DNA from 3 places in the Nocardiopsis mwathae genome. Region 2 is predicted to be linked to each of the others. Evidence: riboswitches for the same ligand, from Rfam matches in the RefSeq annotation. Region 2 holds a riboswitch; each other region holds the start of a gene.

Region 1 (7,143 bases), 380 kb from region 2:
CTGCTCGGCGTCAAGTACCGGCGCGAGGACAGCGTGGGCAAGCAGAGCGGCGGCCCCATGTTCTACCTCCGCCACGGCCTGCCCGGCGGGCTGGGGCTGACGCTGGGCGTCCTGTTCGCCGTGTTCGGCGCCATCGCGGCCTTCGGTATCGGCAACGGTACCCAGGCCAACACCGTCTCCCAGCAGCTCAACGCGGTGTGGGGCGTCCCGACCTGGGTGGCCGGCATCGCGATGGTGATCATCGCGGGCACCGTCATCATCGGCGGCATCAAGAGCATCGGCCGGGTCGCCGCCGGCGTCGTGCCGATCATGATCCTGCTCTACATCGGCGTCACGCTGCTGGTGCTCATCGCGCACGCCGGCGACATCCCCGCCGCCCTGGCCCTGGTCATGACCGACGCCTTCACCGGCCAGGCCGCAGCGGGCGGTGGCGCCGCCTCCATCTTCGTGGTGATCCAGGCGGGCGTGGCGCGCGGCATCTTCTCCAACGAGTCGGGCCTGGGCACCGGCGCCATCGCGGCGGCCGCGGCCAAGACCGACCAGCCGGTGCGCCAGGCGATGGTGTCGATGACCCAGACCTTCATCGACACCCTCATCGTCGTCACCATGACCTGCCTGGCCATCATCGTCACCGGTGTCTGGCAGGAGGACGGCCGCGGCGACGGCGCCGCGATGACCTCGGCCGCCCTCCAGGACGGTCTCGCGGCCATCTCCCCGGGGCTGGGCCCGCTGGGCGGCTACATCGTGGCCATCGCCGTCGCGGTGTTCGCCTTCACCACCATCCTGGGGTGGTCCTACTACGGCGAGCGCTGCATCGACTTCCTCGTCGGCCACAAGGGTGTGCCGTTCTACCGCGTGGTGTTCGTCGCGATGATCTACGTCGGCGCCGTGGCGTCCCTGGACATCATCTGGCTGGCCAGCGACATCGCCAACGGCCTGATGGCACTGCCCAACCTCATCGGCCTGCTACTGCTCTCCCCGGTCATCGTCCAGGAGACGCAGAAGTATTTCGGCAACCCCGACTGGAAGAATCCGGACATCAAGATTCCGGACGTGCGCCAGTAGCCGCCCGCCGACCCTTCCGGCCCCGCCCCGCACCCCGCGCGGCGGGGCCTTTTCCCGGACATCGGGAGTACGCCTCTCGGGAGAACGATTCGAATCTCCGCGGTGGTCCCGACCGTTCTCCCGAGATCAACGGGGGAGCGGACGGTCGGATGCGGGGCCCCACCAAGCGTGGAAGTGGTGGACCGGGCCCTTTCCCGTTCCGGCGTCGAGAACGTCGGCGTGGCGCAGGGCCGCGGTGAGGTAGGCCTTGGCGTCGCGGACCGCCGCGGCGACCCCGTCGCGCTGGGGCAGGAGAGCGGCGATGGCGGAGGAGAGGGTGCACCCCGTGCCGTGGGTGTTGGAGGTGGGGACGCGCTCGGCGGTGAAGGTCCGCGGCTCCCGCCCGGGCGCCGCCAGCAGGTCGGTGCACCGCTCGCTCGCGGAGCCGCCCAGGTGGCCCCCCTTCAGCAGGACGTGCCGGGCGCCGAGCCGCAGCAGCCGGTCGGCCTGGGCGGCCATCGCCTCCAGGTCGGCCGCCTCGTCCTCGGCCAGCAGCTCGGCGGCCTCCGGCAGGTTCGGTGTGACCAGGTCGGCGCGCGGCATCAGCTCGGTGCGGACCGCGGCCACCGCGTCGGCGGCCAGCAGCCGGTCGCCGCTCTTGGCGACCATGACCGGGTCGAGCACCACGTTGCCCAGGGCGTAGCGGTCGATGGCGGCGGCGACGGCGGCGATGACGCCGGTGTCGGCCAGCATCCCGATCTTGACCGCGTCCACCCGGGCGTCGGTGAGGAGGGTGTCGAGCTGGTCCGCGACGAACGCGGCGGGGACCGGATGCACGCCGGTGACGCCCCTCGTCGACTGGGCGGTCAGGGCGGTCACGACCGTCATGCCGTAGCCGCCGAGGGCCGAGAAGGTCTTCAGGTCGGCCTGGATTCCGGCGCCGCCGCTGGGGTCGCTGCCGGCGATGGACAGGATGTTGTAGCCGCTCACGGGCGTTCCTTCGCTAGTACGAGCTAGATCAGGTTCGACGGGTGTGCTCTCAGCCGTGACCGGTGGATGGGCCGGTCCCGGCACCCCGCGCCGTCATGGACGTGGTGTGGAGTTGTGGGGAACCGTGGGATGGACGGGTCTCAGCCGCGGCCCGCGGAGTCGACCTGGTCGGGGGCGCGGTGGCGGCCCTGGGGCGCCGGGCCGCCGCCGGGGCCGTCGGCCTCCCGGCGGGCGCGGGCACGGCGTTCGACCAGCAGCACCGTGACGACGACGGCGAAGCCGACGACGGCGAGCGCGACGGTGACCGGAACGTCGCCCTGCGGCGCCTGAAGCGTGCGGTCGCCGTCCTGCCACGGCCACAGCGCGCGCAGCGAACCGGCCATCAGGCCGGTCAACACGACCAGGGTGATGTGGTGGTAGTTCTCCAACAGCCACTGCAGCAGCTTGACGAAGAACGCCAGGCCGAAGAACGCGCCCAGCGCGAACGTCGAGATGTATCCGAGGTCGCGGGTGTTGAGCGCGTCCATGGTGACCGTGTACAGGCCGAAGGTCAGCAGGATGAACGAGCCCGAGACGCCGGGGAGCACCAGCGCGCAGATGGCGACGGCGGCGGCGCCCGCGACGATCAGGAAGTCGGGTTCGACGTGGGCCGGGGGCAGGCCGGTGAGCAGGAACGCCCCCGCGGCCACCACGAGCGCCAGCAGGTAGTGCCCGGCCTTCCAGGTGCGTCCGGACCCGCTGTAGGGCACCCACAGGGAGGCCAGCACGAGGCCGAAGAAGAGCGCATAGGCGCGCTGCTGCTCGCGCTCGACCAGGGGGGCGAGGAACTTGGCCGCGAGCAGCGCGGCGATCACCATGCCGACCAGCACCGCGATGATGGCCGCCCAGTCGGCCTTGCGGAACTCCTCGGCGGCGCGCCCCAGGCCGCGACCGCGCGGCAGGTCGCTGACGGCAAGCCGGACCCCGCTCACCACGTGGCCCGCCGAGGTGATGAGCGTTTCGTAGATGCCGACGATCAGGGCGACGGTTCCGCCGCTGACGCCGGGGACCACCTCCGCGGTCCCGATGAGGGAGCCGCGGAACGCGTTGAAGAGGTGAGTGCCGACTGACTTCGCCATGTCTCGCGTTTCGTCTGAAGAGGCCGGGAGGAAAGATAAAAGGGTCGGGCGGCCGCCTCGCGGGCGGCGCGCCCCCAGTCTAGGGCGGATGCGGCGGGGGTTCGGGCGCCGTGCGCCCGCCTCCTGCGCCCATGGGTTTCGGACCGGTGCCGGGGACAGCGGGCCGTGTGCACCGGCATCGTATGGGTACAGACGCGTCGACGCGTCGGGACCCCGGGGGCGACGGGGCGGTCCCGACCGACGGACCCTGCGGCGTGGAGCCGCGGAAGCGGGGGTGGTGAGTGATGACGGGATGTATCCACGCTGCGCGGTTTCCCGGATGGGAGTGGTGGGCAACCGGAAAATCCGCCCCTTGTGCAACGGGGGCACCATCTGTTCTCCTGCTGGAGGCCGCGTCAACCGGGGCTTTGTGCGTTAACCGAACGGGTATCTGAAAATCGAATAACGATCACTGCTGTTCCGATCAACGGCGATCGAAGGGAAATCCTGGATGAGCGACACCCGCAGTCTGGGCCGCGACACCTCCGGTGGGAACCACACCGGGCCCGTCATTTCGAGCAGCGACCACATCGGACTGGCCGAGACCCACTCGGCACACAACTACAACCCCCTGCCCGTCGTCATCTCCGAAGGCGAGGGAGCCTGGGTCACCGACGTCGAGGGGCGCCGCTACCTCGACTGCCTCGCCGGCTATTCGGCGACCAACTTCGGACACAGCAACCCCGACCTGCTGGCGGCCGCACACCACCAGCTCGACCGGGTGACGCTCACCAGCCGCGCCTTCTACCACGACCAGTTCGGCCCCTGGGTCACCGCGCTCGCCGACCTGGTCGGCAAGGAGAAGGTACTGCCCATGAACACCGGGGCCGAGGCGGTGGAGACCGCCGTCAAGGTCGCCCGCCGGTGGGCCTACGACGTCAAGGGCGTGCCCGACGGCCAGGCCACCATCATCGTCGCGGGCGGCAACTTCCACGGCCGCACCACGACCGTCATCTCCTTCTCCGAGGACCCCGACGCCTACGGCGGATTCGGCCCCTACACCCCCGGCTTCCGCGTGGTCCCCTACGGCGACGCCGACGCGATCGCGGCGGCCGTCGACGGGACCACGGCCGCCGTCCTCGTCGAGCCCGTGCAGGGCGAGGCCGGCGTCATCGTGCCGCCCCCGGACTACCTGCCCCGCATCCGGGAGATCTGCGACGAGAACCGGGTGCTGTTCATCGCCGACGAGGTGCAGTCGGGCCTCGGCCGCACCGGCACGGTCACGGCCTGCGAGCACACCGGGGTGGTCCCCGATGCCTACCTGTTCGGCAAGGCCCTGGGCGGCGGCATCCTTCCCGTCTCGGCCATGGTCGCCGACGAGGACGTCCTCGGCGTGATCAAGCCGGGCCAGCACGGCAGCACCTTCGGCGGCAACCCCATGGCCGCCGCGATGGGCCGCACCGTGGTGCGGATGCTGCGCGAGGGCCCCTACCTGGACAACGCCCAGCGCCTCGGCGAGCTGCTGCGGGCGCGGATCAAGGAGTTCGTCGGCAACGGCGCGGTCGCGGCGCGCAGCATCGGGCTGTGGGCCGGGATCGACGTCGACGACTCGCTGGCCAGCGGCCGCGAGCTGTGCGAGCGGCTCGCCGCCAAGGGCGTTCTGGTCAAGGACACCCACGGCTCGACGGTGCGGCTCTCCCCGGCACTGGTCGTCACCGAGGAGGACCTGAACTGGGCGCTCGACCGGTTCAGCGAGGTCCTGGCCGAACTGCGTGCGGAGAAGGGGTAGGCCCTGGTCCGCCGTCCCGCCGCGCCGGGACCACCGAGACCGCCCGGTGGCCGCGCCGCCCCCGTTTCCGGGGCGGGGCGGCCACCGCTGTGTATGCCCTACTCGACCTCGGCGGCCAGCACGTCGGGGGTGACGTTCTCGACGGTCTCCCGCGTCACGAACAGCGGGCGCCCCGGGCCGGAGGTGACCCGCTGGGCCACGCGGTCGCTGAACGCCGCCTGTCCGGCCGCGTTGGGGTGGAAAGTGCTGCGATCCACCCTGATGCCATCGCTCAGGTCGCGCAGGAGCACCCCGTTGAGCCACGGTTCGTCGGCGTCCACCTCGTGGCCCCGGAACACGGTGTAGAGGTCGACGAACTCCACGCTGCCGACCTGGCCCTCGTCGTAGATCTCGGCATCGGCGCGGTTGACCGCGTTCTCCAGCCGCAGGTTGAAGCGCTTGATGGTGGAGTTCAGCCACTTCTGGTCGCCGACCGTCAGCGTGTAGTACATGCCCTCGGGCTTCTCGGCGAACAGCCGCGGATAGCCGAGCACGACGACGCGGGCGTCGGGCGCGCGGTCGCGCAGCTCCGCCAGCAGGTCGTCGAAGGTCGACTCGAAGCGCTCCATCCGCTTCTCGATGTCCTCCTCCTGACCGGTGCAGGCGTCGGCCTCCACCAGCGGCAGCCGCACCATGCAGGTCCGCAGGACCGGCGTGAAGCCCAGGTCGTTTCCGCCGATGCCGAGGGTGATCAGGGACGTGTGCGGGGTGACCTGGTCGAGCTGGGAGCCGGTCGAGCCGATCTCCTCCAGCATCGCCGTGCCCTTCTGCGAGCTGCACGCCACGAAGCCGAGCTCGCCGGCGAAGTCGTAGGCGTTGGTGAGCCGCTGGGGGTAGGCGTTGGCCGAGCGCCAGCACCCGCCGGAGCGCGCGGTACCGGGCAGGTAGTCGCCGGCGCCGTCCCCGGAGGAGTAGGAGTCGCCCAGCGCCACGTAGTGGCCCCACGTGGCCGCCTCGACGGGGGCCATCTCCACGCGCCAGTCGGGGACCTCGGGGTCGTCCTCCTCGGGCGGGACGGGCCGGTCGGGGCAGCCGCGGCCGGTGAGGTCGCACCACAGCCCCAGGGCGCCGTCGCGGGTGGCCGGGACGGCGGCGACGATGACCAGCACGAACACGAGGGAGACGGCGAGGGAGCCCAGGACCCAGGTCCGCCGCGTGAGTTCTGGTATGCGCACTGTCGCGTTCTGCCTCTCGTTCTGCGCCGCCCCCGTTCTCGGGCCGGGAGGCGGCGCGACCCTGGAGGCAGGTTACCCGCAGCCGCCGGTGATCCGGCGGGGGCGCGCATGACCTCCACGGCCCGCGCCCCAGGAGGTCCGGGGCGCACCGAACCGGGTGGCCAGGTCCGGGGGGACAGGGCGGCGGGTCAGGTCGGCCGAGTGCTCCCCACGACGTCCAGGACCCGCTTGACCTCGACCTCGTCCAGGTCGGCGCGGGCGGTCAGCCGCAGCCGCGACCGACCGTCGGGGACGGACGGCGGTCGGAAGCACCCGACGCGGACCCCGGCCTCGCGGCACCGCCGCGCCCACGCCACCGCCGCGTCGGGGGAGGGCGCGCCGACGGATACCACCGCCGCGTCCGGAGCGTGGACGTCGAGCCCCAGTTCCCCCAGGCCCGCCGCGAGCCGCCGGGCCGTCTCCCGCAGCCGTGCGGCCCGCTCGGGCTCGGCCCGCAGCACCCGCAGTGCCGCCAGCGCCCCGGCCACCGCGGCCGGGGCCAGCCCGGTGTCGAAGATGAACGTGCGGGCGGTCTCCACCAGGTGCCGGATCACCCGCTGCGGGCCGAGCACGGCACCGCCCTGGGCCCCCAGCGCCTTCGACAGCGTCGCCGTCACGACGATGCCGCCCCGCTCGGCCGCGGGGATGCGCGCCGCGCCGAGCGCACCGCGCCCGCCGTCGCCGACCACGCCCAGACCGTGCGCGTCGTCCAGGAGCAGCGCCGCCCCCTCTTCGGCGCAGACCCGGGCGAGGGCGGGCAGGTCGGTGAGGTCGCCGTCCACGGAGAAGACCGTGTCGCTGACCACCAGGCGCCGCTCGGCGGGGTGGGCCCCCAGCGCCGCCAGCGCGGCTCCCGCATCGGCGTGGTCGAACAGCGACACCCGGGCACCCGCGGCCTTGGCCAGCCGGGTGGCGTCGATCAGCGACGCGTGGTTGTACCGGTCGCAGACCAGGTGTGCGCCGGCACCGG
Region 2 (7,143 bases):
GAGCTTGGCGTCCTCGGCCGCCACGCGGAAGTCGGCGCACAGCGCGAGCTCGCAGCCGCCGCCCAGGGCGTAGCCGGTGATGGCGGCGATGACCGGCTTGGGGATGCGCGCGACCGCGGTGAAGGAGTCCTGCAGGGTGCGCGAGTGCGCGGACATGTCGGCGTAGGTCATGTCCGCCATCTCCTTGATGTCGGCCCCGGCGGCGAAGACCCTCTCCCCGCCGTAGACCACGACCGCGCGCACCGCGTCATCGGCCCCGACCTGCGCGGCGGCGGCCCCGATCTCCCGCTGTACCTGCGCGTTCAGCGCGTTCAACTTGGGCCGGTCCAACCGGATCACGGCAACGGCGGGGTTGGCCGGGTCGGCCTCGACACGAACGAACTCTCCCACGGTCGGCACCTTTCACGGGTTCGTCTCCAGCACTGAGGGCTGGCTCACCTCTACCTACCACGGACACCCCGCGCGGCCCCCACCCAGGGTCCGGGGGCCGTCGCACGGCACGACCGCCCCGGCGAGGTGCCTCCTCGCCGGGGCGGCCCGCACGACTCGGCTCATCCGCCTCTTCGCACCGGCGGGGACAGCGGGTAAAGGACGCACGGATCTCTTGGTCGGTCACGGGGTTCATGAATCCGGACGCCAACAGGACACATGTCGGGATGTCCTCTGCATTTTTCGGCCACCGGCCTGCCCTCGGCATCACCCCGTCGACCGCCGGTAGTGGTAGCGATGCGACTCCACGAAGCCATACGCTTCATAGAGCTTCCGAGCGGCGGTGTTCTCCTCTTCGACCTGCAACCACGCCGACCGGGCTCCATGACCCCGCCCCCACGTGAGCAAGGACCGCAGGATCGCGGTCGCCACGCCACCGCGCCGGTACTCCGGGCGGGTTCCCATGCAGAAGACGCCGAGCCATTCGCGGTCGACGACCCCGGCCCCGACCCCCGCCACCTCATCCTCGTCGTCCTCGTCCAGGACCCGCGCGAAAACCGTATGCGCGGGGATACGATCCATGACCAGCTCCCCGGCGGCATCTCTCCGCCCGTCGACCGACTGCAGGGTCCGGGTCCACGCCTCGTCCCGCGCTCCGAGGCGGACCTGCCGTTCCGCACCGCCGACACCCCTGCCACGACGCCGCCCGGTCTCCTCGGTCAGCGGCGCCCGCATGACCAGCGTCGGGGACAGGCGCTCGAACCCGCGCGCGGCCAAGTGATCGTCCAGGGCGAGATGTCGGTGCGCCGGGGAAACCTGGATCAACACCGGCAGGTTCCGCCGCCCGTAGAACTTCTGGACCGCAGACAGCCCATCGAGCGCACCGCACCGGGGCGGAAGCGCCCTGTTCGATCTGCTGCGCGCCACACCGGGTGTCGAGCGCAGAACCCACCCTTGCGCCTCCTTCACCACCGTCGCCGGCCACGCCCGCAGCGCCTGCTGCTCGATCACCATGTCATCCGCACTGTCCATCGGAACAGAATGGCAGCAGGGTGGTCAGCGGCGTTGAAGAGCCCTTCCCCCTTCGTCTCTCCTTGAGACGGCCGTTCGGCTTCGGGGGCGTGGGCCGGCCTCTCACATGAAGAGGGGCTTCCAGGTGCCCAGCGCGAGGGAGAGGGTGTGGGCCGCCAGTAGGACGGCCACGGTACCGATGAGGAGGCAGGTGTCGGAGCGGTGCCAGGGGCTTTCGCGGGCGTGGGTGCGGGGGCCTGTGCCGAAGGCTCGGGCGTCCATGGCGGTGGCCAGCAGGGTTCCGGTACGGATCGAGCGGACCAGCAGGGCGAAGGCCTTGCCCGCGAAGATCGCGGCGGCGGTGAACGGGTTGCGACCCGCTTCCAGGCCGCGGGCTCGGCGGGCCAGGGTGAGGGTGCGCCACTCGGCGGCCAGGAGCGGGATCAGCCGCAGCGCGGCCAGTACCCCCATCACCGGGCGCTCCGGCAGCTTCAGCCGCTGCACCAGCGCGTCCGTCAGCTCGGTGGGGTCGCTGGTGGCCGCCACCAGCACGCCCGGCAGCGCGATGGCCAGCAGACGCACGGCCAGCCCGAACGCGGTCAGCGGGCCGCTCTCCCCGAAGATCAGGTTGACCACACCGACCGACAGCGCCGCCAGCAGGAGCGGGCCGCCGAGGGTGAGGGCCGTGCGGCGGTCGATCCCCGCGAAGGGCAGGACCAGCGCGACCGCGGCCAACACGACGCCCGGGGTCACCGGGTCGACCGTCGGGATCAGCGCGGCCGTCACCAGCAGCGCCGCCACCACCTTGGCGGCGGGGTTGGCGCGCCGGAGCCAGGCCGTGATGGCGGGGTGAGCCTCGGTTTCGGGGATGGGATGGGCGCCGGGTGTGCCGGACGGGTGACGCTCCGACTGTGCGCGGGGCGGCCGGTGGGTGGTCATCGGGTGGCCTCCCCCTCGATCGTCGAGGCCGGGGTGACGCGGCGGTCGCCGACGCGGAGCTCGACGTCGGTGAAGCGGTCGAGCAGCAGGGTGTCGTGGGTCGCCATGACGATCGCCCTCCCCTCGCTGCGGAGGTCAGCGAGGAGACTCACCAGTTCGGACCAGGTGCGTGTGTCCTGGCCGAACGTCGGCTCGTCCAGCAGCAGCACGTCGGGCGCGTGCGCGGGGCCGGAGCTCAGGGCCGTCGCGACCGAGAGGCGGCGCTTCTCACCGCCGGACAGTGTGGCGGGGTGCACATCGGCCAGGCCGGTGAGGCGCAGCCGCTCCAGCAGCTCCTCCACCCACGCCGCCGTCTCACGCTCCCCCAGACCGGTGCGTGTCGGCGCGAAGGCGAGCTCATCGCGGACGCTCCCGGTGACGAACTGGTCCTCGGCATGCTGGAAGACCGTGCCCAGGTGTCGGGCCAGGCGCCGGGCCGGCCACCGGACCAGCGGGCGCCGGTCGACGTCGGCCAGGGCGCCGCGCGGCTCCACCGTCCCGCCGTGCGGGGCGGTGAGCCCGGCCAGCAGCATCAGCAGCGTGGACTTGCCGGAGCCGTTGACGCCCGTGAGGGCGGTGGCCGCCCCGGCCCGGACCGCCGTGTCCACCCCGTCGAGGACCGTGGCCGGTGCCCCGGTGCGCGGGCCGATGGGGTCGGGCTCGCGGGCGACGACGCCGACCGCTTCGATGAGGGGGGACGTGGGAGGGCACCGCGGTGGCCCTGCGGCCGCGCTGCCCGAAGGCCGGGGGGCGTGGCCGGGGACCCAGACGCCCCGCTCGGCGAGGTCGGCGCCGTGCGCGGCGAAGACGGCATCCGGGGCGCCGTCCGCGATGACGCCGCCGCCCGGCTCCAGCACGACCACGCGGTCCACCAGCCCGATGACGTCGGCCACCCGGTGTTCGACCAGGACCAGCGTCGCCTCGCTCGTGGCCACCAGGTCGGCCACCACGTCACGGACCAGGCGCGCACCGACCGGGTCGAGGTTGGCGGTCGGCTCGTCGAGGAGCAGCAGACGGGGGTCCATCGCCAGCGCTCCGGCGATCACCAGCCGCTGCTTCTCGCCGCCCGACAGCGCGGCCGTCGACCGCGCGATGCCGTACGGGAAGCCCACCCCGTCGAGCGCGGCGTGCACGCGCGGCCAGATGTCGGCGCGGGGCAGGGCCCGGTTCTCCAGGCCGAACGCGACGTCGTCGCCGCTGCGCGCCATCACCAGCTGCGTCTCCGGGTCCTGGCTGACCAGGCCGATGTCGCCGCGGCGGCGGTCGGCCGGCTCGCCGTCGACCAGCAGCGCCCCCTCCTGCTCACCGGTGATGGCGGCGTCGGGGCCGGTGAGGCCGGCAAGCGCGTGCAGCAGGGTGCTCTTGCCCGCGCCGGAGGCTCCGAGAAGCAGGACCCGCTCCCCCGGCTCGATCACCAGGTCGACGCCGCGCAGCGCCCACGCGTCGCGGGCGCCGTGCCGCCAGCCCCATCCGGACAACCGCACGCCGGCCCCGCCCCGGGCCGCGCCCCCGCTCATCCGCGCGCCGACGGGAAGGGCGTGAGCGCGCCCGCGCGGGCCAGGGCGGTCGTCAGCAGTCGGCCGCCGATCCCGGCGATGATCGCGGCGCTGAGCACGACGATCACCCCGTAGGCGGCCATGAACGCGGCCGGCCAGTCCGCGTAGTACAGGGTCAGGTCCATCGCGGTGGGCGCCAGCCCGGCGGCGGCCCCGGCGAGGATGGAGATCCCCATCCCCCAGAAGCGGTAGCGGCCGAGCGCGAAGACCACCTCGGGCAGCAGCCCCTGCAGCACGCCCGCGAGCACGACCAGCAGCCCCCAGTGGGTGCCGAGCAGCATCGAGACGGTCGCCGCCGCCGTCGAGGTGAGCACGCCGGCGCCGGGCTTGCGGATGATGAGCATCCCGAGCACCCCCGGCAGCAGCCACATCCCGTAGATCACCGCCTGGGCGGGCGGGAAGAAGAGGAACAGGGGCGAGGTGGCCTCCCACAGCATCCCCCAGAACCAGAAGATGACCCCGATGGCGACGCCGAGAACGGCGGCGACGACGATGTCGACGGTGCGCCAGCGGAACCGGCGGCCCGATGCGGTGGGTCGGGTGGGTTCGGTCGGCTGGGCGCCCGAGGTTTCTCCTGGCGCGGCGGAGGTTCCCACGTCGATCGGTGTCCCTTCGTGTCGGTGCACGAGAGGGCGCGAAGTGCCAAGAGGGCCGCGGCCGGGGCGCGCGTGGGCGCGCGGGCCGGATCCGCGGCCGACGGATCCTACGACTTCCTTCGCCGGCATGACCCGGATCAGGTGTGTAAGGGTCTGCGGGGCCGATCCCGCACTCTCAGCGCCGAAGCGCTCCCCTGTCGGTTCCCTGCCGTTCCGGCAGTTCACTCCATTATGGGTGATCCCGCAACACACCGGACATCACCGACCCTGCCGCCGGCCAGCAGCCCGTCCCTTCCGATGATCTCGGGGATATCGGGGTCTCCCCGGCGATCTTTCCCCCAGTATCTCCGAGATCATCGGAAGGGATAGGGCCGCGCTACCTCAGCACCATGCCGTCGTCCATGGCCTCCGGCGGCCGGGGGGCCACGACCAGCCCCATCTCGGCGGGATCGGCGAGCATGGCGTGGGCGGGCAGGACCCGGACCGTGTAGCCGCAGGTTCCCGACCGCACCAGGGGCACGGATCCCGCGTAGCGCACCAGCGGTCCCTCGACCTCCTCGGGATCGCCGACCGGCGCCAGGGTGGCGACGACCGGTTCGAGCAGCCGCTCGTCGTCGGCGACCCGGCCCACCGCGACCTCCACCTGGATGTCCTGCGGGGCCAGACCGGGCAGCACGAGCGTGGCGTGCACCTGCATCGCGCCGCCGACCTGGGGCGGGTCCTCCATGCCGACCACCTCGACGTGCTCGATGCGCACCCCCGGCCAGGCCTTGCGCACCCGCCGCTTCCAGTCGGCGAGCTCACGGGCGCCGGTCATGGCGGGGGCCGACGTGTCGGTGCCGTCGGCGGCCGCCTCGTCCGTGGGGGTTCCCACCAGCCGGCGTGAGGAGTCGGCGGCTCCCTGGTAGAGGAGGGTGACGTAGTCCTGGACCATCCGCGTGGCCAGCACCTTGGGGCCGAGCGACACCAGGGTGTGCTTGACCATCTCCAGCCAGCGGTTGGGCAGCCCCGCCTCGTCCCGGTCGTAGAACAGCGGGGCGACCTCGCCCTCGATGAGCTCGTACAGCGCCGACGCCTCCAGCTCGTCGCGCCGGTCGGGGTCGCTCACGCCATCGGCCGTCGGGATGGCCCAGCCGTTGGAGCCGTCGAACCACTCGGCCCACCAGCCGTCGCGGATGGACAGGTTGAGCCCGCCGTTGAGCGCGGCCTTCATGCCCGAGGTGCCGCACGCCTCCAGCGGGCGCAGCGGGTTGTTCAGCCACACGTCGCAGCCCTGCACCAGGGAGTGGCCCAGCGCCATGTCGTAGTCGGGCAGGAAGACGATGCGGTGCCGCACCCGCGGGTCGTCGGTGAACCGCACGATCTCCTGGATGAGGCGCTTGCCACCCTCGTCCGCGGGGTGGGCCTTGCCCGCGATGACGATCTGCACCGGGCGCCGCGGGTCGAGCAGCATCGACGTGAGTCGGTCGCGGTCGCGCAGCATCAGGGTGAGCCGCTTGTAGGACGGCACCCGCCGGGCGAAGCCGATGGTCAGGACGTCGGGGTCGAGCACGTCGTCGACCCACCCCAGCTCGGCCGAGCTGGCGCCGCGCTGCCGCCAGGAGGCGCGCAGTCGCCGCCGGGTATCGGCCACGAGGCGGGAGCGCAGCGTCCGCCGCATCTCCCACAGGTCCTCCTCGGCGGCGCCGGTGATCTTGCGCCACCCCTCGGTGTGGGTGAACTCGGCGGAGTCCTCCACCATGCGGCCGGCCATCCTCTGGGCCTCGTCGGCGACCCAGGTGCGGGCGTGCACGCCGTTGGTGATGGAGGAGATCGGGACCTCGGAGGTGTCGAAGCCCGGCCACAGGCCGCGGAACATGTCCCGGGCGACCTGTCCGTGCAGCCGGCTGACCCCGTTGACGCGCTGCGCCAGCCGCATACCCATCACGGCCATGTTGAACACGGCGGGGTCGCCGCCCGCGTAGTCCTCGGTGCCCAGCTCCATGACCCGGTCGCACGGCACGCCGGGCGCCGCGGACACGTCGGCGGCGAAGTGCCGCTCGACGAGCTCGCGGGGCAGCCGGTCGATCCCGGCGGGGACGGGGGTGTGGGTGGTGAACACCGTGCCCGCGCGGGTGGCCTCGACCGCCTCGTCGAAGGTGAGCCCGGCGTCTCCGATGTACTCGCGGACGCGCTCCAGGCCGAGGAACCCGGCGTGCCCCTCGTTCATGTGGAAGACCTCGGGGCGGGGGTGGCCGCTCAGCTCGCAGTAGGCGCGGACGGCCCGGACGCCGCCGATGCCGAGCAGGAGCTCCTGGCGGAGCCGGTGCTCGCTGCCGCCTCCGTAGAGCCGGTCGGTGATGCCGCGCAGCTCAGGGTCGTTGCCTTCGTGGCAGCCGTCGAGGAGCAGCAGCGGGACCCGGCCGACCCGCACCACCCACACGTGCGCGGTGATCCGGCGGCCGTCGGCCAGGTCGACGCCGATGGCCACGGGTTCCCCGCCCGCGTCCGCCAGGCGGCTCATGGGCAGCCCGCGCGGGTCGATCTCGGGATAGGCCTCCAGCTGCCAGCCCTCGGGCGAAAGGGTCTGGGTG
Region 3 (7,143 bases), 2.4 Mb from region 2:
GTGTACGTCAGCGCCGTGACAGCATGGGAAATCTCCATCAAGTCGGCGCTGGGGAAGCTCGTGGTCCCCGAAGATCTCGACGCCGCCCTGCGGTACCGCGGATTCATCGAACTTCCGATGAGTATCGACCACGCCATGCGTGTCGGCGCGTCGCCTCGATATCACTCGGACCCGTGCGATCGCGCACTGATCGCCCGAGCTCAGGCAGAAGCACTCCCACTCGTAGCCGTCATACCGAAATCCAGAAGTACGACGTCGAGGTCCTCAGCGGGTGATCCCGGACGTACCGCCAGCTCACGCCGTTACGGCCAGCCTCCGCTTGAGCTCCGCTGCCGCGGCGTGCGGGTCGGGGGCCCCTGTGATGGCGCGGACGACGACGACGCGGGTGGCGCCCGCCGCGAGGACCTGGTCGAGGTTGTCGAGGTCGATGCCGCCGATGGCGAACCAGGGGCGCTCGGTGCGCAGAGCGGCGGCTTCGGTGACCAGGGGCAGTCCGGCGGCCGGGCGGCCGGGCTTGGTGGGGGTCGCCCAGGTGGGGCCGACGCAGAAGTAGTCGACGCCCTCCTCGGCGGCAGAGGCGGCGGCCGTCCGGGCGTCGTTGTTGGATCGGCCGATCAGCGGGCCGTCGCCGAGGATCGCGCGGGCATGGGGCACCGGCAGGTCGCTTTGGCCCAGGTGCAGGACGTCGGCGCGGGCGGCGTGGGCGATGTCGGCGCGGTCGTTGACGGCCAGCAGCGCGCCGTGGCGCTCGCAGGCCTCGCGCATCACCTCCAGTGCGGCCAGTTCGTCGCGGACCGCCAGCTCCTTGTCGCGCAGCTGGACGATGTCGACGCCTCCGGACAGCGCCGCGTCGAGGAACGCGGCGAGGTCGCCCTGCTCGGTGCGGGCGTCGGTGCACAGGTACAGGCGGGCCGTGGACAGTCGTTCGCGCAGGCTCTCACTCACCCGGTCAGGGTAGTGCGCCCCACGGGGCGGCCGGGCGGCGGGGCGGGGGAACCGCGCGGCCGTGCCGATGGGCGCGGCCGGGCGTTCCGGCCGCGCCCGGGGTCGATCGCGCGGGACTGCGGTTGTCGCACCGGAAGGTCGGGCCGGGGATCACCGCCCCGGGGGCCGCCCGGCTAGAGGGCCATCGCCTGGGCGCGGCGGCGCACCTCGGTGCCGCGGTTGGCGGCCAGGGCCTCGATGGGCGCCCCGGGGAGCGTGTCATCCGGGGTGAACATCCAGTGCAGCGCCTCGTCGTCGGTGAAACCGGCGTCGGCGAGCAGGGTGAGTGTCCCGGGCAGGCCCTTGACGATGTCACCGCCTGCGATGAACGCGGCGGGGATCGAGACCTCCCCGCCCTTGCGGATGCCCAGCAGCTTGTGGTCGCCGATGAACTGCTTGACGCGGTTCGGGCTGACGCCCAGCGCCTGCGCGGCTTCCTTCAGGGTCATCCATTCGCCGACGAGGGCTTCGATGTCGTGGTCGTTCTGTGTCACGCAGCCAATCTCCCACAGTTTCGCCGCACGCAAACCCGGCCGTCGGCGCTGATCGCTCCTGGCGTACCCGCAGCGGACGCCCACCCCTCGGCCGGTCCGCGCACGACGCCCTAAGATGGGCGGGAAAGACGTGAAGATCCCCGCGGGAGCCGGGTGGGACCCGGCTGAGAGGGAGGCTGTGAGCCTCCGACCGCATGAACCTGATCCGGGTCATACCGGCGAAGGGAGTGGATGGCATGACCGTGCCCGACGACCCCCTGCCCGCCTCCGACGTCCTCGTCGTGGGTGACGGCCTGATCGGACTGGTCACCGCGTGGCGCGCGGCCCGGCGCGGCCTGCTGACGACCGTGGTGGGGCGGCACTGCCCGTGCGCCGCCTCCGGTGTCGCCGCGGGCATGCTGACCCCGGCCACCGAGGCCATGTTCGGCGAGGAGCCGCTGATGCGGTTCGGCGCCCTGTCCCGCGACCGCTACCCGGGCTTCGTCGCCGAGCTGGAGGACGAGAGCGGGGTGCCGACGGGCTACCGGTCGGCGGGCACCCTGCAGATCGCGTTCGACACCGACGACCTGTCCAAGCTGACCGAACTCGGCGAACTGCAGACCCGGCTGGGGCTGAAGGCCGAGCGGCTGACCGCTCGCGAGTGCCGCCGGCTGGAACCGATGCTCGCGCCCGCGGTGCGCGGCGGTATCCACGCGCCCGACGACCGCTCCGTCGACCCCCGCGCGCTGCTGGCGGCGCTGCGCACGGCCTCCGAGCGGCGCGGCGTCCGCATGGTCGACGACCGGGTCACCGACGTTGTGGTGTCCGCCGACCGCGCCCGCGGCGTCCGGCTGCGCTCGGGCGGCGAGCTCGCCGCCGACCAGGTGGTGCTGGCCGCCGGGACACGCACACCCGGAATCGGCGGCCTGCCCGAGGGCGTGGTCCCGCCCGTGCGCCCGGTCAAGGGCCAGCTGCTGCGGCTGCGGATGCCCCGGGGCGAGCCGCCCATCGTCACCCGCACCGTGCGGGGCCTGGTCAAGGGGTCGCCCGTTTACCTGGTGCCGCGCGCGGGCGGGGAGATCGTGCTGGGTGCCACACAGGAGGAGATGGGCGACGACACCCGGCTCACCGCGGGCGGGGTGTGGGAGCTGCTGCGCGACGGCCACGAGCTGGTGCCGGGCATCAGCGAGCTGGAGATCGCCGAGACCTGCGTCGGGCTGCGCCCGGCCTCCCCCGACAACGAGCCGCTGCTCGGCCCGACCCGCCTGCCCGGGCTGCACCTGGCCGCCGGGCACCACCGGCACGGTGTACTGCTCGCCCCCGCCACCGGCGACGCCATGGCGGAGGCCCTGGCCACCGGTGAGCTGCCGGACTACGCCCGCCGCTTCGCCGCGACGCGGCTGTCCTGAGCGCGTGGTCCCGGGCATCCGCCCGCAGACGTCGAAATCTTTGCGATAGGGAGTTCAACCGTGAAGGTGATCATCAACGGCGAGCCCCGCGACCTGGCTCCGCGCAGTACGGTCGCCGACGCCGTCCGCACCCTGACCGAGGCGCGCGAGGGAATCGCCGTGGCGGTCAACGACGAGGTCGTTCCCAAGGCGACCTGGGCGACGACCGTCGTGAGCGAGAACGACCGCGTGGACGTACTCACGGCTGTGCAGGGAGGCTGAGCGATGACCGCGGAAACCACCGGCGCCACAAGCCCCACCGGCACCACCGGCCCGGGCACCCCCGGCGGCGTGCGCTCCCCGGCCGGCGACCCCCTGGTCATCGCCGGTGAGGAGTTCGCCTCCCGCCTCATCACCGGCACCGGCGGGGCGCCGTCGCTGAAGGTCCTGGAGGAGGCGCTCATCGCCTCCGGGACGGAGATGACGACGGTCGCGATGCGCAGGGTCTCCCCCGGCGCCGAGGGCTCGGTGTGGGACGTGCTGCGGCGCAACGGCATCCGGCCGCTGCCCAACACCGCAGGCTGTTTCACCGCCATGGACGCGGTGCGCACGGCCCGGCTGGCCCGCGAGGCGCTGGAGACGGACTGGATCAAGCTGGAGGTCGTGGCCGACGAGCGCACCCTGCTACCCGACCCGGTGGAGCTGCTGGACGCGGCCGAGCGGCTGGTCGACGAGGGGTTCGTGGTCCTCCCCTACACCAACGACGATCCGGTGCTCGCGCGGCGGCTCGAAGGGCTGGGGTGCGCCGCCGTGATGCCGCTGGGCGCGCCGATCGGGTCGGGGCTGGGCATCCGCAACCCGCACAACATCGAGCTCATCGTGGAGCAGGCCGAGGTTCCGGTGGTGATCGACGCCGGTATCGGCACCGCCAGCGAGGCGGCGCTCGCCATGGAACTGGGGTGCGACGCCGTCATGCTCGCCACCGCCGTCACCCGGGCCCAGGACCCGGTGCGGATGGCGGCGGCGATGCGCGACGCGATCACCGCCGGGCGCGGCGCCCGGCTGGCCGGGCGGATACCGGTGCGCCGCTACGCCCAGGCCTCCTCGCCCGCCGTGGACTGACCGGGGCCTCACCGGCGCCTACGTCCGCATCTCCCGTTCCGGTCCGCCCCGTGGCCGCCCCCGGGCGGGCCGGATCGTGGTGTCGCATTGGCCCCGATTCCCGCCCCCATGGGCTATTACGATGTCACGACGCTCTTCACAAGCGTCGCCTGCCCCGCCCGGATCACCCGTAAACTCACCTTCGTGGACATGACGACTGCGGACCCGCTTGTAGGCGCGACACTCGACCGTCGCTACTTCGTCGAGTCGCGTATCGCGGGCGGTGGCATGGCCACCGTCTACATCGCACATGACCAGCGCCTGGACCGGCGCGTGGCTCTCAAGGTCATGCACCCCTCCCTCGCCCAGGACCCCCAGTTCGTGCGCCGCTTCATCAACGAGGCGCACTCCGTCGCCAAACTCTCCCACCCCAACGTCGTCCAGGTCTTCGACCAGGGCACCGACCAGGGCTGCGTGTTCCTGGCCATGGAGTACGTGCCCGGCCGCACCCTGCGCGACCTACTCGAAGAGCGCGGTCGGCTGCACCCGCGCGAGGCCCTGCAGGTGATGGCCCAGGTGCTGGGCGCGCTGGGCGCCGCGCACCGGGCCGGGCTCGTGCACCGCGACATCAAGCCGGAGAACGTCCTGCTCACCGTCGACGGCCAGGCCAAGGTCGCCGACTTCGGATTGGCGCGGGCGGTCGAGTCCGCGCACCAGGGCATGACCAAGACCGGCACCCTCATGGGCACCGCCGCCTACATCGCCCCCGAGCAGATCGAGCGCGGGACCTCCGATACCCGGACCGACGTGTACGCGGCCGGGATCATGCTCTACGAGCTGCTCACCGGCGCCCAGCCGCACACCGGCGAGACCCCCATCGCCGTCGCCTACCAGCACGTCAACTCCGACGTACCGCGCCCCTCGACCGTCGTCCCCGGCCTGCCTCCGGAGATCGACGCCCTGGTCACCAAGGCCACCGAGCGCGACCCGCGCTACCGCCCGGGCGACGCCGGGCAGTACCTCTCCGCCGTGGCGCAGGTCCTCGACGGCGGCGCTCCCGCGTTCGCGCAGACCGCGGTGATCGACACCGCCTCGCCGGCGGCGGGCGGACCCGCCTTGCGGAGCGGCACCGCTCCGGTGCCCGGCGGCGACAACGCCACCGTCCAGGTGAACGTGGGCGGCCACGGCGGCGACGGTTACGGCGACCCCCGCGACGGGGGCCCCGGGCCGGGCCGCCGCAAGTACCTCCTGATGGCCACCGCCGGCGTCCTCGCGGTGGTGATGCTCTGTTTCGGCTGGTGGATGCTGATCGGGCGCTACGAGAGCGTCCCGGACGTCGTCGGCATGGACCAGAACGCGGCCACGGCGGAGCTGCGGTCCCTCGGCCTGAAGATCGAGGTCGCCGACGACCCCGTCTACAGCGACGAGGCCGCCGAGGGCACGGTCGCCGCGACCACCCCGGATGTGGGCGACAACGTCCTGCCCGAGGACACCGTGACCGTGTCGCTGTCCAAGGGGCCGCAGACCGTCGACATGCCCGAGGTCGTGGGCGACCCCGAGGCCAACGCGCGCAAGGCGCTGGAGGACGCCGGGTTCACCGACATCGACGTGAAGCAGGAGGACTCCTACGACCACCCGCCGGGCACCGTGCTGGACGTCGACCCCGAGGAGGGGTCCGGTGCCGACCGCGAGGAGACCGTCACCCTGACCGTCAGCAAGGGCTTCGACGTGCCCGGCGTCGTGGGTCTGACCGAAGAGGCCGCCCGCACGGAGCTGGACGGCAAGGGCCTGGAGGTGGAGGTCACCACCGCGTCCAGCGACGACACGCCCAAGGGCGAGGTGATGAAGCAGTCACCGGAGGCGGGCACCACCGCCGGGGCCGGGGACACCGTCAAGCTCACCGTCTCCTCGGGCAAGGAGCAGATCGAGATCCCCGACGTGCGCGGGATGAAGTACAAGAAGGCCGAGAAGGAGCTGGAGAAGCTCGGCTTCGAAGTCGAGGTCACCCGGGTGCTGGGTGCGGACCGCGTCGACTCCTACACTCCCACCGGGAAGGCGGAGAAGGGCGCCAAGATCGAGCTGATCACCAGCCCGTTCGCACCCCGTGACCGGGATCGGGACCGGGGCCGGGGCCGCGACAGGGACCGGGACGACGATGACGACTAGGGCGTTCCCCGGAACACGCCCTATCGCCCGGGCGCCGCGCCCGGCGCCTCCGGCCCCGGAGCCGGTGCGCTCCGCCGAGATCGACGGCAGGACGCGCGGTCAGGCCAGGTCGGCCCAACCCTTGGAGCGCTCGACCGCGACGCGCCAGCGGCGGTAGCCGGCCTCGTCCCGGGCACCGGGCTCGTAGCGGCGGTCGAGTTTCCAGGTGTGCTTCAGCTCGTCGGTGGACTGCCACACGCCGGTGCCCAGGCCGGCCAGGAAGGCCGCGCCCAGGGCGGTGGTCTCCTGGACCTGCGGGCGGGCCACACTGACGCCCAGCTGGTCGGCCTGGATCTGGCAGAGCAGGTTGTTGCCCGACGCTCCGCCGTCCACGCGCAGTTCGGGCAGCTGGGTGCCGGATGCCCGGGCCATGGCCTCCACGACGTCGCGGACTTCGAAGGCGATGGCGTCGAGGGTCGCGCGCGCGATGTGCGCGCGCCCGGTGCCGCGGGTGATCCCGAAGATCGAGCCGCGCGCGTGCGGGTCCCAGTCGGGCGCGCCCAGGCCGGTCAGCGCGGGTACGAAGACGACGCCGCCGGAGTCGGTGACGGTCTTGGCCAGGGCCTCGGTCTGGGGTGCGGTGTCGATCATGCCCAGACCGTCGCGCAGCCACTGGACGGCCGCGCCGGTGACGAAGATCGACCCCTCCAGGGCGTAGTCGAGCCTGCCGTCCGGGTGCTGCCACAGCACCGTGCTGAGCAGGCCGTGCTCCGGGGCGATCGCCTGCTGCCCGGTGTTGACGAGGATGAACGACCCGGTCCCGTAGGTGCACTTGGAGGTGCCGGGCTCGTAGCAGGTCTGCCCGAACATGGCCGCCTGCTGGTCGCCGGCGATCCCGGCGATGGGCAGCCGCAGGCCGAGGAAATCCTCGGGCACCGACTCGCCCACGACCCCGTAGGAGGGCACGACCTCGGGCAGGGCGGAGACCGGCACGCCGAACAGGTCGCACATCTCCTCCGACCAGCGGCCGGCCCGGATGTCGAAGAGGAGGG

The links. A riboswitch is a leader RNA that binds a small molecule or an ion and turns the genes downstream of it on or off. The one in region 2 is predicted to bind thiamine pyrophosphate.
Region 1: linked by a shared signal. The riboswitch ahead of thiD (bifunctional hydroxymethylpyrimidine kinase/phosphomethylpyrimidine kinase) and the one ahead of HNR23_RS02310 (ECF transporter S component) in region 2 are both predicted to bind thiamine pyrophosphate.
Region 3: linked by a shared signal. The riboswitch ahead of thiO (glycine oxidase ThiO) and the one ahead of HNR23_RS02310 (ECF transporter S component) in region 2 are both predicted to bind thiamine pyrophosphate.

The regions. Positions count from the first base shown of each region.
Region 1 covers NZ_JACHDS010000001.1:985,898-993,040, forward strand. Annotated here, with positions in the region: gene HNR23_RS03860 (alanine/glycine:cation symporter family protein) at 1-1,065, shown strand, start outside; gene thiD (bifunctional hydroxymethylpyrimidine kinase/phosphomethylpyrimidine kinase) at 1,192-2,034, opposite strand; TPP riboswitch at 2,023-2,132, opposite strand; gene HNR23_RS03870 (DUF368 domain-containing protein) at 2,175-3,152, opposite strand; gene rocD (ornithine--oxo-acid transaminase) at 3,643-4,920, shown strand; gene HNR23_RS03880 (GDSL-type esterase/lipase family protein) at 5,019-6,134, opposite strand; gene HNR23_RS03885 (8-amino-7-oxononanoate synthase) at 6,323-7,143, opposite strand, start outside.
Region 2 covers NZ_JACHDS010000001.1:603,096-610,238, reverse strand. Annotated here, with positions in the region: gene HNR23_RS02330 (enoyl-CoA hydratase-related protein) at 1-390, opposite strand, end outside; gene HNR23_RS02325 (GNAT family N-acetyltransferase) at 697-1,461, opposite strand; gene HNR23_RS02320 (energy-coupling factor transporter transmembrane component T family protein) at 1,564-2,379, opposite strand; gene HNR23_RS02315 (ABC transporter ATP-binding protein) at 2,376-3,935, opposite strand; gene HNR23_RS02310 (ECF transporter S component) at 3,932-4,570, opposite strand; TPP riboswitch at 4,668-4,776, opposite strand; gene glgP (alpha-glucan family phosphorylase) at 4,947-7,143, opposite strand, start outside.
Region 3 covers NZ_JACHDS010000001.1:2,967,044-2,974,186, forward strand. Annotated here, with positions in the region: gene thiE (thiamine phosphate synthase) at 295-945, opposite strand; gene HNR23_RS12840 (helix-turn-helix domain-containing protein) at 1,119-1,478, opposite strand; TPP riboswitch at 1,611-1,722, shown strand; gene thiO (glycine oxidase ThiO) at 1,715-2,866, shown strand; gene thiS (sulfur carrier protein ThiS) at 2,927-3,127, shown strand; gene HNR23_RS12855 (thiazole synthase) at 3,131-3,967, shown strand; gene pknB (Stk1 family PASTA domain-containing Ser/Thr kinase) at 4,151-6,112, shown strand; gene glpK (glycerol kinase GlpK) at 6,212-7,143, opposite strand, start outside.